DNA from 4 places in the Clostridium beijerinckii genome. Region 2 is predicted to be linked to each of the others. Evidence: riboswitches for the same ligand, from Rfam matches in the RefSeq annotation. Region 2 holds a riboswitch; each other region holds the start of a gene.
What was found. A riboswitch is a leader RNA that binds a small molecule or an ion and turns the genes downstream of it on or off. The one in region 2 is predicted to bind thiamine pyrophosphate.

Region 1: another riboswitch for thiamine pyrophosphate. It lies ahead of tenA (thiaminase II); the one in region 2 lies ahead of thiT (energy-coupled thiamine transporter ThiT).
Region 3: another riboswitch for thiamine pyrophosphate. It lies ahead of thiF (sulfur carrier protein ThiS adenylyltransferase ThiF); the one in region 2 lies ahead of thiT (energy-coupled thiamine transporter ThiT).
Region 4: another riboswitch for thiamine pyrophosphate. It lies ahead of thiW (energy coupling factor transporter S component ThiW); the one in region 2 lies ahead of thiT (energy-coupled thiamine transporter ThiT).

The regions. Positions count from the first base shown of each region.
Region 1 covers NZ_CP144906.1:2,314,522-2,317,739, reverse strand. Annotated here, with positions in the region: gene PZA12_RS10790 (ABC transporter ATP-binding protein) at 1-599, opposite strand, end outside; gene tenA (thiaminase II) at 600-1,268, opposite strand; TPP riboswitch at 1,360-1,457, opposite strand; gene PZA12_RS10780 (Cache 3/Cache 2 fusion domain-containing protein) at 1,509-3,218, opposite strand, start outside.
Region 2 covers NZ_CP144906.1:81,210-84,427, forward strand. Annotated here, with positions in the region: gene PZA12_RS00365 (Mrp/NBP35 family ATP-binding protein) at 1-832, shown strand, start outside; gene PZA12_RS00370 (ferredoxin) at 962-1,153, shown strand; gene thiT (energy-coupled thiamine transporter ThiT) at 1,375-2,052, opposite strand; TPP riboswitch at 2,107-2,207, opposite strand; gene PZA12_RS00380 (DegV family protein) at 2,612-3,218, opposite strand, start outside.
Region 3 covers NZ_CP144906.1:735,196-738,413, reverse strand. Annotated here, with positions in the region: gene PZA12_RS03590 (thiamine phosphate synthase) at 91-741, opposite strand; gene thiF (sulfur carrier protein ThiS adenylyltransferase ThiF) at 749-1,552, opposite strand; TPP riboswitch at 1,739-1,846, opposite strand; gene PZA12_RS03580 (ECF transporter S component) at 2,177-2,773, shown strand; gene clpB (ATP-dependent chaperone ClpB) at 3,041-3,218, opposite strand, start outside.
Region 4 covers NZ_CP144906.1:4,789,504-4,792,721, forward strand. Annotated here, with positions in the region: gene thiC (phosphomethylpyrimidine synthase ThiC) at 1-125, opposite strand, end outside; gene thiD (bifunctional hydroxymethylpyrimidine kinase/phosphomethylpyrimidine kinase) at 196-1,002, opposite strand; gene thiW (energy coupling factor transporter S component ThiW) at 1,033-1,572, opposite strand; TPP riboswitch at 1,762-1,872, opposite strand; gene PZA12_RS21835 (4Fe-4S binding protein) at 1,938-3,182, opposite strand.

The DNA.
Region 1 (3,218 bases), 2.2 Mb from region 2:
ATTCTATCTGATAAAAGTAAAGCTTCCTCTATATCATGAGTTATCATAAACACAGTATTACTTTGTCTTTGACAAAGATCTAAAAGCCATGACTGCATCTTTCTTCTTGTTAACGCATCTAGAGAAGAAAATGGCTCATCCAATAAAATTATGGAAGGATTATTTACTATTGCTCTTAAAAATGAAGCTCTCTGCCTCATACCACCTGATAATTCATGTGGATAATATTTTTCAGTTCCCTTAAGTCCAAAACCCTCAAAGTATGTGGCTGCCACTTTTCTAGCTTCTTTCTTACTATAACCATTTAATTCAAGTCCAACTGCTGTATTGTCAAGAATATTTCTCCAAGGCATTAAGGAATCTTTTTGAGGCATATACCCTATAATATTTTTATTGCCATCTTTTAATATATTTATATTGCCCTTTTGTGGCTTTAATAGTCCTAAAATTAATCGAAAAAGGGTACTTTTGCCTGTGCCACTAGGTGCAATAATTGTGACAAATTCATTTTTATTTATATCAAAAGATAAATCATCTACTATTAATTTCCCAGAATCCTTATATCCAAAGGATAAATTATTAATTTCCAATGCTTTCATCTAAATAACCCAACTTTCCTTTTTGTAGCACCCATCCCAAAACATATATTCATATTTTGAAGATATAATGAAAATCTCTTCTAGTTTTTGAAGTTGTCTTTCTGGAAGCCCTTCTGCTAGTTTATCCATAAGTTTTATGCACCAATCATTTTCTTTGTTATATTCTTCTGTTGCATATGTAAGTATCCATTCACTGTAAAGTGGATGCTCTAATGCCTTACTATTCTTTGCTAAGGTTTTTCCAATAAATGCATAACTCCACATGCATGGAAGCAGTGCTGCTACTAGTTCAGCTAAAGATCCTTCTGATGATACCTGTAGCATAAACTTTGTGTATGACAAATTACTTGCATTTGGCTTTGTGGCCTCCAGTTCTTCCTTAGTTATTCCAAACTTTTTAGCATATTCAGTATGTGCATCCATTTCAATATTTACTATAGCATTTGCACATTTAGCAAATGCTTGTATATCTTCTAATGAATCTGCTTTAACCATCCCTAATGCAAAAAGTTTTATATAATCTATTAGATAAACATAATCCTGTTTAACGTAAAAGCAAAACTTATCTTCCTTTAAGGTCCCCTCACTAAGTTCCTTAAGAAAAGGATGCTCCAAGCATGCTTCCCAAATAGGTTTACCTTTCAATAATAATCTTTGTGAAAATTGCATAAAAAAACTCCTTCCAAACAGTACTAAAATACCATTGAAAAGAGTTAATAATCTAATTAAATTGTAAATCTACTACTTTTAGATTTAGCTTTATATTATCTTATAACTTCCCTTCGCTGGCATTACCCAGTGCAGGTTCAAAGGGTCTGAAAACTCATCTCAGCCATTCTGGCTCCCCTAGTACTCGTCTAAATTTTATACTCAAAGCTTAAAAATGTCAATGAAAATTTACCATCTTGTTTAGCTATATATGTCCGAAAACTCAATATTAATATTTTCAACCTTAGATTGGTTTGCATAACCATTCTTGTTTTTCTTACCTTCATCTTCTGGAACTATCTTAACAGGAAGACATATAATAAACTCTGTACCTTCTCCATAAACACTTTTTACTTCTATTGTTCCTTCATGCATCTCAACTAAAGCTTTAACTATAGATAGCCCAATCCCGCTGCCTTCATGGCTTCTATTTAATAATCGTTCTACTTGCTTAAATCGTTGGAAAAGCTGCGATACTTTTTCCTCTGGAATTCCTCTTCCTGTATCTTTTACAGAGATAACGATATAATCATCAATATCATATAGATTAACACTTATTTTGTCTCCTGGTTCAGTGAATTTAGTAGCATTGGAAATTAGATTAAGCAAAATTCTTTCTAATTTTTCCTCATCAAAAGCCATAATTTTTTCTTCATTATCTGTATCAAATATTATTGTTCTAGACATATACCCTACATATTCAGCAGTTGATTGTGTTATATCCTCTACAACTTGTACTATATTGCCATTTTTCAATTCTAGTTTCATATAACCTGAATCAATCTTTGTTATATCTATAAGATTATTCACCAATCTTACCAACCTATAACAGTTTTGTTTTATACTATTTGTATAATTCTTCATTTTTTCAGTATTTAAATCCTCATCTCTATTTATAAGTACATTAAATAACTGAGCTGTTGAAAATATAATATTTAAAGGCGTTCTTAATTCATGTGACATATTAGCAATAAATTCCGTTTTTAATTTTTCATACTGCACAGTTTCTTCTAGTAATCTTTTATTTTCTGCCAGCATATTATTAAAACTATTTGCTAAAACTCCGATCTCATCTTTACTATCTATATTACATCGTATTGTTAAATCACCTTTACTCGCTATCTCCATACAAGATTTCAACTTGTTAATAGGCTTAACTAATGTATTAGCTAAAAATAATGCTATAATTCCGCCTAAAACAATAATTATTCCCCCAGTAGCTATTGTGGTCGTCAAAATTGATTTTGCTGAAGAGTTTAATTCCTCATAATCTGCTGTAGTAACTACATACCAATGCCAAGCTTCAAAATACTGATAATATCCTAATTTCTTAACTCCGTTATAAGTGTACTCAATCATTCCACTTTTTTCATTATGCATTTTTTGAACAAAATCGTAGTCACTTACATTCTTTCCACTATCAGATGGATGAAGAATTACATTTCCTTCAGAATCTAGTATGTACGCATATCCAGTCTTCCCTAATTTGATATTACTTAATGTCTTATCTAAATAATCATTACTAATTTTATTTCCTAACCCTATTGCCCCTATTACTTTTTTATCTTTATCTAATATTGGCTTCATTCTTGTTAAATATCCAATTCCTTCTATTCTAATATCGCCAATATATTCTTCATTATTTAGTGTCTTTTTATAAGCTTCAGTATCACTTGAAATATATGTACCTAATATCCTATTACCATTATTAAATACGGTAGTAGAAACCCTTATTAGTTTATCATCTTGTAATAAAAACATTGTTGCTATACTACCTGTTGATTGTTTTAGTTTATCAACTATAGTATTATCTAAGGATATTCTTTGATTTCCTGAATATAAAACTGGTAAGTTAAAATCTCCAACTTTTACGATTTCATTGTAATCAACTCTCATATCAGCTAAATTGTT
Region 2 (3,218 bases):
TGAAAATTGTAAAAGTAAAGACACATGTCAATCTAAAGGAACAGGATGTAGTGAAGAAAGTTTAAAGTTAACATCCAGATATGGAAATATTAAAAATGTTATAGGTATTATAAGTGGAAAAGGTGGAGTTGGTAAATCAACTGTAACTGGAATGATGGCAAGTATGTTATCTAAGAAGGGATATAAAGTAGGAGTATTGGATGCAGATATTACAGGTCCATCTATGCCTAGATTTTTTGGAGTTAACAATAAAAGAGCTAAAATAATTCCATTAGAAAATGATATGGTAAAATTTGAGCCAGTGGAAACAGAAAGCGGGATAAAAATAATTTCCATGAATCTTTTAACAGCAGTAGAAGATGAACCTGTAATCTGGAGAGGACCTGTAATTACAGGGGTGTTAAAGCAGATGTTTGTAGAAACTAATTGGGAAGAGCTTGACTATTTACTTATAGATATGCCACCAGGTACAGGAGACATTGCTTTAACTGTAATGCAGGAATTTCCTATTGATGAAATTGTAATAGTTTCTACACCACAAGATATGGTGTCTATGATAGTCAAGAAAGTTGTTATTATGGCCCAAAAGATAGGTGTAAAGATTAAGGGTGTAGTAGAGAACATGGCATATATAAACTGTCCAGATTGTGATAAAAAGATACGAGTATTTAGCAGAAAGTCATCAGAAGAAAATGCAGATTATCTTGGAATTCCTTTAATAGGAGAGCTACCAATTAATATTGAACTTACAGAAGCATTGGAGCAAGGAAAAGCAGAGGAATACGTTAAGGAGAATCCGCTATATTCACTGATATTTGAAGGATTATATTAATAGAAAACTTCTTTTCCTTATACTATATTTATTTCATTATTTTAAATTATATTATTAAATATACATAACTTAATATTTCTTGGGAAATAATAAGTTTGTAATTTGATATTAGAGGAGATGAAGTAAACCATGAAACCAAAAGTAGATAAAGATACTTGTATAGCTTGTGGATTATGTCCATCTATATGTCCAGAGTGCTTTGACATGCAGGATGATGGAAAAGCAGGAGCTATAGTTGATGAAGTTCCAGAAGGTTGTGTAGATGAGGCAAAAGAAGCAGAAGAAAGCTGTCCAGTAAATGCAATTGAAATAGAAGAATAAAATTTAATTGCAAAATACAACTAAAACGTCTAAAATAAATAATATTTATTTATTATTTGATCAAAAATAGGATTAATTTTGTTTTATAAAACAAAATTAATCCTATTTTTATTCTATATGTTTTGCATTAATAAGCTTAAAACGCAGATAAGTGAAATGTTTAATTACTACGTAGAGCTTCGAAACTTAATTGTATATATATAAATTGTTTTATATAATAGTTAGTTTGAAATAGTATTTACTGATGATGCATGAAATATTCTTTCTATAGGAAGAACAGCTAAAATTACTAAGCATATGATTCCTTCTATTCCAACCATAGGACCATTAACAAGCAAAGAATAAACTACTGGAGACATTCCTTCTGGGGCAAATGATCCAAAGAAAACTATACCAGAAATAAGATGACATAAAAATCTGACCAGTACTGCAATGCTTACCCCAACTAACTTTCTTTGTTTGAAAAATCCGGCAAGACCTAATGCTGTAAAGGGCAATGGATAATCAAACAAAACTTGAACAGGATGTAGTATATATGGATCCAGTATTAAGGTTATTACACCATAAAGAAATCCTGTTAAACATCCAACTTCAGGACCATATATGAATGCTATGAGTAATACTGGTATCATGCTGCCTAAAGTTATGCTACCACCTTGAGGAAAATGATATAATCTTAGCATTTTTAATATAGTGGCTAACGCCAATGCTATACCAATCCTAGCAATTAGTTCTGGAGTGAATTTTATCTTTCTTGCCTTAGCTAATACTATAAGCAGTAAAATACATCCTAATAAAGTTATAATGGACATTGGACTTGCAAGAATGTCTTGAATGTTTTGTGAGAAATTCTGGAAAAGTTTGGAAAACTGTTCGATCCAATCATTAAAAATTGACATAAAAAAACCTCCTTAATTGTGCTCGGAGATTATCAACCAAATAAATAGTTTAAAGTTTTTAAGAGGTTGCATTCCCTACGCTAGAATTAACTAGATCAGGTTTTAAGGGTTTATGAATATCAAATCTCAGCCGCTCGGCTCCCCTAGCACATTATAAATATATTACACTTACACTATTTTATACCTATTATTATAGATAGTCAATTAGATTGTATGTATTAAATTTGTTATTATTACTTAAATTGGAATGTGAATTTGAGCTAGAAGCAATCAAATTTATAGAGTGATGTGGGATTGTGTTATTTGGTAATTTATTTGATGAAATGGTGAAGATATCATCATTTCTATTGACAATAGTAGCATCTTTATATGTTGAATCTAATATAAAATCTTTCATAATAACAAAACAGTCCTTTCAGTAAAGATTTCTTTGTTATTATTATTTACAAGTAGAAAAGTAAGTATACTTGTAAAAGATTAAAGAACTAAATAAAAAAATATGAATTTTAATATTTAGCTCTTTAATTATGAGTAAATAGTTAACATATATATTTTTCGATTAATCTAATCTTTCAACTATAAATCCAACAAGACCAGGTCCGGTATGAACGCCAAGAGCAGGTCCTATTGATCCTCCTAAAGTACATTCAATTAGATTAGGAAGATCTTTTATAGAATCATAAAGCATTTTAGATTTCTCAGGTGCATTCCCATCTAAAACCCAAACTTTACATTTATGATTTTCTAGATAATTTGTTAATATATTTGTTAATTTAGATATACACTGTTTTATGCCTCTTATCTTACAAACCGTATGGTATATGCCGTCATCGCCAACAGTAATAATAGGCTTTAGATTGAGTACACCCGCTATAGTTCCGGCAACTTTACCAACTCGGCCTCCCTTTATTAAGTATTCTAATGTATCTATTGTAAAAAACACGTCAATCTTATCTCTAAAGGAAGGTAAGGTCATTACTATTTCATCAAAGGATTTCCTTTGCTTTATTAGGTTTAGAGTTTCAATGACCATAGCTCCTTCTGACATAGTTAAAGTCATAGAATCAAATACCAAAGTTTTCACTTCAGGGACATTTTCAGATGCAAGTCTTGCAGAGTTATAAGCGCCAGAAAGGCCACTTGATATTGTTATAATAATTGCATGT
Region 3 (3,218 bases), 650 kb from region 2:
CTTAAGATTTACAAGTGTTTTTAGGTTTTAATATTAGCTGATTTTAATTATTCGTATTTGTACTTTGATTTTTATATATCAAAGTAATGTTTATTTAGAAAGAGATTTCACTAATTCTTCAGGATTTTTGTCTTTCATTAAACTAGACATTATAGCAATTCCACTTGCTCCAGCATCCAATACTTTCTTATAATTATCTTGATTTATTCCGCCTATTCCGATGATGGGAATGTTAATCTTCTTGGAAAGAGCCTCTATTTCCTTAATCCCTCTAGGAGGGAGCCCTTTTTTGCAATCAGTTTCAAACACATGGCCATAAATAACATAGTCTGCTCCTAATTTAGCCGCCTGTATACCTTCTTCGCAACTATGTATTGAAACGCCTATCATCTTATATATTTTATATTTATTCCCACTAAATCGAAAATTATCCACTATTTCTTTAGAATTTATTGCTCTTCCTGTGCATAACTTGTTACTAATATTTATAAAATCATTAAATGATAACTGAATTCCATCAACATTGGACTTTCTAGCAATATCTATATTGGAATTTAGTATTATTCTGATATTTGTATTTTTCAGTTCCTCTTTTACTTTCAAAACTAATATTATTAGCTCTTCACTGCTTAAATCTTTTTCTCGTATAATTAAGAAATCTAGATTAGATTCTGATATTTTCTTTATTTGATAAAAAAAGTCACTACAAAGTTTTCTATTTGTTATTCCAATTACAGACATCTTTAGTTTATACCTCTTCCCCTAATATTAATCTAAGAGCCATATTCGCTTCATGACAAGCTGCGATACCAACCCTAGGTGCCATTAACCCCTCATTTACTTTTGCCTCATTTTTAAAGTCTCCACACATATATAGCCTTGTATTTATTTTTTTGCTAATTATTAGATTATTAGAATAATACCCTGCCATACCTGATGCTGAAATAACCTTTGGCTTTTCTGTCTGAAGTAAAACTTCTCTAACTATCATCGCTTTATTTTCTGCGCCATCAAATGCTTCAATTACAATATCCATATCCTCAAATAAATCTTTAATGTTATCCTTATCTACATACGTATCAACAACTTCGATATTTATGAACGGATTGATTTCTAACAATATTTCTTTTAATGCATGGCATTTTTTCATTCCAATATGTCTTATAAAGTATTGTTGTCTGTTTAAATTACTTGGTTCAACCACATCAAAATCTATTATTTTTATGTGTCCAACACCAACTCTTCCCAATGCTAATGCTACTGTTGAACCCAGTCCACCAAGTCCAGCAATAGCTATCTTCGCCTTCTTAACTTTCTCGTGAACCTTTGGAGTATGTCTACTTACCATTAATGCCTCTAACTCTTCTTTTTTAGGCACCTCGCCTCTCTTGATTAAAGTAACTTTATCTCCTTCATTTAGAGAATAATCTTGTTTAATTGGAAAGCCATTTAAAATAACTATATCCGCATCACTTTTTATCTTGTTTCTAACTTCAAATGCAGTAATTTCTCCCTCAATATCTATTTCTCTTTCATTTACTAAAACTTTCAAACTAATATCCCCAATCTAAATAAATTTTAAAACTTAATGTATCTACTTATTATTTACTCATTATTTTCTTATCAGTCTTTTTTCATAATTTATACTACCAATGGGCAGAACATCTACTTATTTGGCTTCCATAATAAATTACTAGAGAATAAAAAGACTTACCCTAAGGTAAGTCTTATAAATCTTCTAAAATATTTATTGCTTCCCTACGGTGGTATTAGCCACATCAGGTCAAAAGAGTTAAAGCAAATAAGCTTCTCTCAGCCAATTAAATTAGCACCCCTAGCCTTTTTATACTATTCAATTTCTATTATGGTTATATATTATCATTTTATTTCTTATAATTCAAATTTTTATGGATCAAATCCATAAATTAGACTTGTGAATTTAATCATATTTTAAATATAAATCAACTTTTTTCTAAGTTAACATAATTAAGTATAGAAACAGTAATTATTATTCCTATATTTAAGTTTATATTTTTAAAATATAATTGAACATTTTTTCTAACGTGGTAAAATAATATATGTCGGTATTCAATTAGAAGCTGAACGGAAATTCGTATATATTATATATTTTTCCGAATTATATCCATATGTCAAGGAATAAGAACGGAGGTACCTTATGGAAAGAGGCTATACTAAATCTAAATTTTCAGTTAGACAGATTGCAATGATCGGAATGCTTTCTGCAATTTCAATTTTCTTAGGATTAACTGGACTTGGGTTCATACCAATTCCACCTGTAAAAGCTACTATAATGCATATTCCAGTTATTATAGGTGCGATAGTTGAAGGACCTATAGTTGGATCCCTAGTTGGATTAGTTTTTGGTTTATTCTCAATGTATCAAAATTTTACTGCTCCTGGTCCAACATCATTTATATTTTGGAATCCTATAATTGCATTAGTTCCTAGAGTCCTAATTGGAATTGTAGCATACTATGTGTATATACTTCTTAGAAAGAGATTTAAAAATCAAAGCATTAGTATCGCAATCGCATCAATCTGTGCTACATTAATTAACACTATAGGTGTTTTGGGTTTAACTTACGTATTCTATTTAGAAAGATACTCTGCTATTTTAAAGATAAACCCACAAACTGCTGGTATTGCAATTGCAACCATTGGTTTAACAAATGGAGTTCCTGAAGCTATAGTGAGTGCTGTAATATCAGTTCCTGTAATTGTAGCGATATTTAGAATTAAGAAAAAAGTTTAACTAGACTCTAAACAAGTAAAATGAAATATTTTTTAAAGAATATAAATTATAAAGAGGCACTTGCTAAAAGTTGCCTCTTTTCTTATTTTAATTATTATTTACATATATAACTATTATGAAGAATTAAAATATATTATCTCATACAAATGTCACCATTCCTATTAACTGCTAAAAAAGTTGCTAACGGATTTTTCTTAATCACTAAAGAATAAAAAAATTCCTATAGATCACATTTATCTACAGGAATTTTATAAAACTTATTTTTTACTAAAGTGGTTTTATTATTATTTCTTCATCTTTACTATCAATCAAAACCTTAGATCCATAACTTAGTTCACCCTTAATTATCATCCTAGCGAGTCTATTCTCTAAAGTGTTCTGTATATATCTTTTTAATGGCCTTGCTCCATAAACTACATCATAACCTTCTCTTGCCATTATTGTT
Region 4 (3,218 bases), 840 kb from region 2:
ACTTTACCTTCTGCAACAAGTTTCATTAATTTTTCTTCTGAAATTCTTTCTTTTTCCGCTACTATTTTAATTTCCTTTGTGACTATACCTTTTTTAGCTGCTTCCATTTGTGTTTTATAATTCATTTCTTTCCCTCTCCTCATACCATTATTATTTAATTTATTAGTTATAAAATTTAACTTGAGTTCTATAGTATTATTCAATCATTCCTGCTTTCTTATATAGCTCGTAAAAATGGTTAGTAGGTCCTACACCTTTACCAAGCTCAAAACCATGTTCGATTGCACATGTTATATATTCTTTACCACTTCTAACCGCTTCCTCTATTGTCATATTCTTAGCTAAATTTGCTGCTATAGTTGAAGATAAAGTACATCCTGTTCCATGAGTGTGAGTAGTATTTATTCTTTCTTGCTTTAGAACAAGAAAGTTATTTCCATCATATAACAAGTCTGTTGCTTCCCCTTCTAAATGCCCTCCTTTAACTAAAACTGCCTTCGGACCAAATTCTTTAAGTTTCAAGGCCGCTTCCTTCATTTCATCTAAGTTTTCTATTTTCATCCCTAAAATTTCTTCTGCCTCTGGTAAATTAGGAGTTATTAATGTTGCTAATGGAAATAATTCCTTAACTAAAGTATCTTTTGAATCCTTCGATAACAGATTAAATCCACTTTTAGAAATCATAACTGGATCTAGAACTATCACTGGTAGCTTACCAACTTTTCTCAAAGATTTTGATATAGCTTTTATAGATTCAATTTTAGAAACCATTCCTATTTTTATAGCATCTACTCTTATATCTTCAAAAATAACATCTATCTGAGATTCAATCATTTCAGGATTTATATCTTGAATTCCAAAAACCCCCATAGTATTTTGAGCCGTTACCGCTGTGATAACACTCATCCCATATACTCCATTTGCTGAGAAAGCTTTTAAATCCGCTTGAATTCCTGCTCCTCCACAAGTATCTGATCCTGCAATAGTTAATGCTCTAAACATAAACTCATCCTTTCACCTGTAATATTTCATTTAAATCTTATCTATGTTATTAGTTTCCTCTCTTTTTACTTGAAACTCATTATCTACTAGTATTTTTTTAATGACAGGAACTTTTATAAAAAAGTAAGCTATAATCGCTCCAACACTACAACTTGATATAAACGGAACAACATATACAAAAACCGCAACTTGTTTTCCTAACACCATTGTAGCTATAGGATAAGCTAATAATGCTCCTAATATTCCAGTTCCAATTATTTCTCCAATTACTGCAATACCCGGCTTTCTAAATTTTTTATAAAGAATTCCTGCAAGCAATGCTCCTACCATGCTTCCTGGAAAAGCCAATAAACTTCCTGTTCCCATGAAATTTCTTATTAGAGATGTCACAAATGCATTCATAAGAGCATATAATGGCCCAAGTGTTATTGCTCCAACTACATTTACGAAATGTTGTATTGGAGATATTTTAGCAGCTCCAATCGGTATTGAAAATGTTCCAAAAATAACAGAAATACCGATTAATACACCACTTAGTGCCATCTTCTGTGCTTTACTCTTTTCTTTCATTAAAAATCACTCCTTTAATAATAAAATCAATAAACTTACTTTTTAATGTGAAATAAATTTGCTAAATCACCTTTACAATGACGTTTAAATTGATTAACCTTAAAAGAAGTTAATTATTTTGCATAAAAAAAATGTATCCACAAGGGATACATCAATAAATTATGCACAAATCATATCAATACTTACACAAATAATATTAATATACTTCCCTACGCTGGTATTATCCAAATCAGGTTATAAGAGTCTAGGAAATCAATCTTTCCAATCTCAGCCAAAATATTAGCTCCCCTAGTTATTCAATTATAAAATTTTCTTTCACAATTTAAAGGTTATACCATTAAGTTTCAAACGTCAAGTATATTTTATTATTTTGCTTTATTCAAAGCATTTGTTACCGCACTCATGATACCCTTCGAACTATAAGTTGCACCAGATACAGTATCTACTGATGTTGATTGTTTTGAAATTATGCTCTTAATTATAGTTCCCTCTGCTCTTTGATAAAACTTTGGAGTATCTTGATTAGATATAGCTTGTATACTTGATATTTTCCCATTCGACACAGTTACAGAGACCTTAGTTGTTCCTCCTCTATAGCCTGTTCCACTTCCTGTGTATGTCCCATCTTTATATTCACTTGCATTATTTTGAACTGTATTTGAACTTGTAGTTTCTTGATTTAATTTTGAACTTTCTGGTGCAGCTTCAGTTTGTGAATTTATATTGCTTGAAACTTCATTACTCTTAGTTACGATTCCAGATTTAGTTACTGCATTGCCGGCGAAGTTAGTAAGTCCATATATACCTAAAAATGTAGCCATAGCTACTGATCCTGTTAACTTAGCATCTAAATCTCTTCCAAGTACATTTACATTAGCATTATTTCTGTAACATACTTCAGTACATTTTAAGCAATTTATACAATCTCCACCTTTGACACAATCTACCTTATAGAGCGGTAATCCCATTGAGCAATTCATTGTGCAAGCTCTACATTTACCACAATCAGCTTTTGGCTTATTAAGCTTAACTATTCCAATCTTAGAAATAATAGAGAATATTGCCCCTAAAGGACATAGATATCTGCAGAAAAACCTCTCAATAAACGCTGCTCCTATTGTGATTAATATTAAAAATATCAATCCAACAAGTAAACTCGAAAAAATAGTAGATACATCAGTTATTTGACCAAATACATCCCAAGGGCTTGTGCTTTCCAGTATACTGCTTCCCATAGTCCATGAAATAGCTATTATAAAAAGTAATACTACATATTTGAAATACTTAAGTATAGAATCAACTTTTTCATCTACTCTAAATTTTATTTTGAATACTTTTTTTGATATAAAATATATTAAGTCATTATATGCACCAAATGCACATATCCAACCGCAGAACCATCTTCCTAATACTATAGTCAAAAGCATAATAGCTATAAATTCTATTAAGCTTGGTAATGCTTCCAAAAAGTTAAAATTACCATTGATAATCATTTGATATACAGTTTTTACTTCACTGAATGTCATTGAATAAAGGCCTGGTAACAGAATAAATGCAATCAATTGTATAATATGCCTTATAATCTGCGATTTCTTTATTTTACTTGCCATATTTCTTTCCCCTTTTCTAACTCTCTATATTTAGCA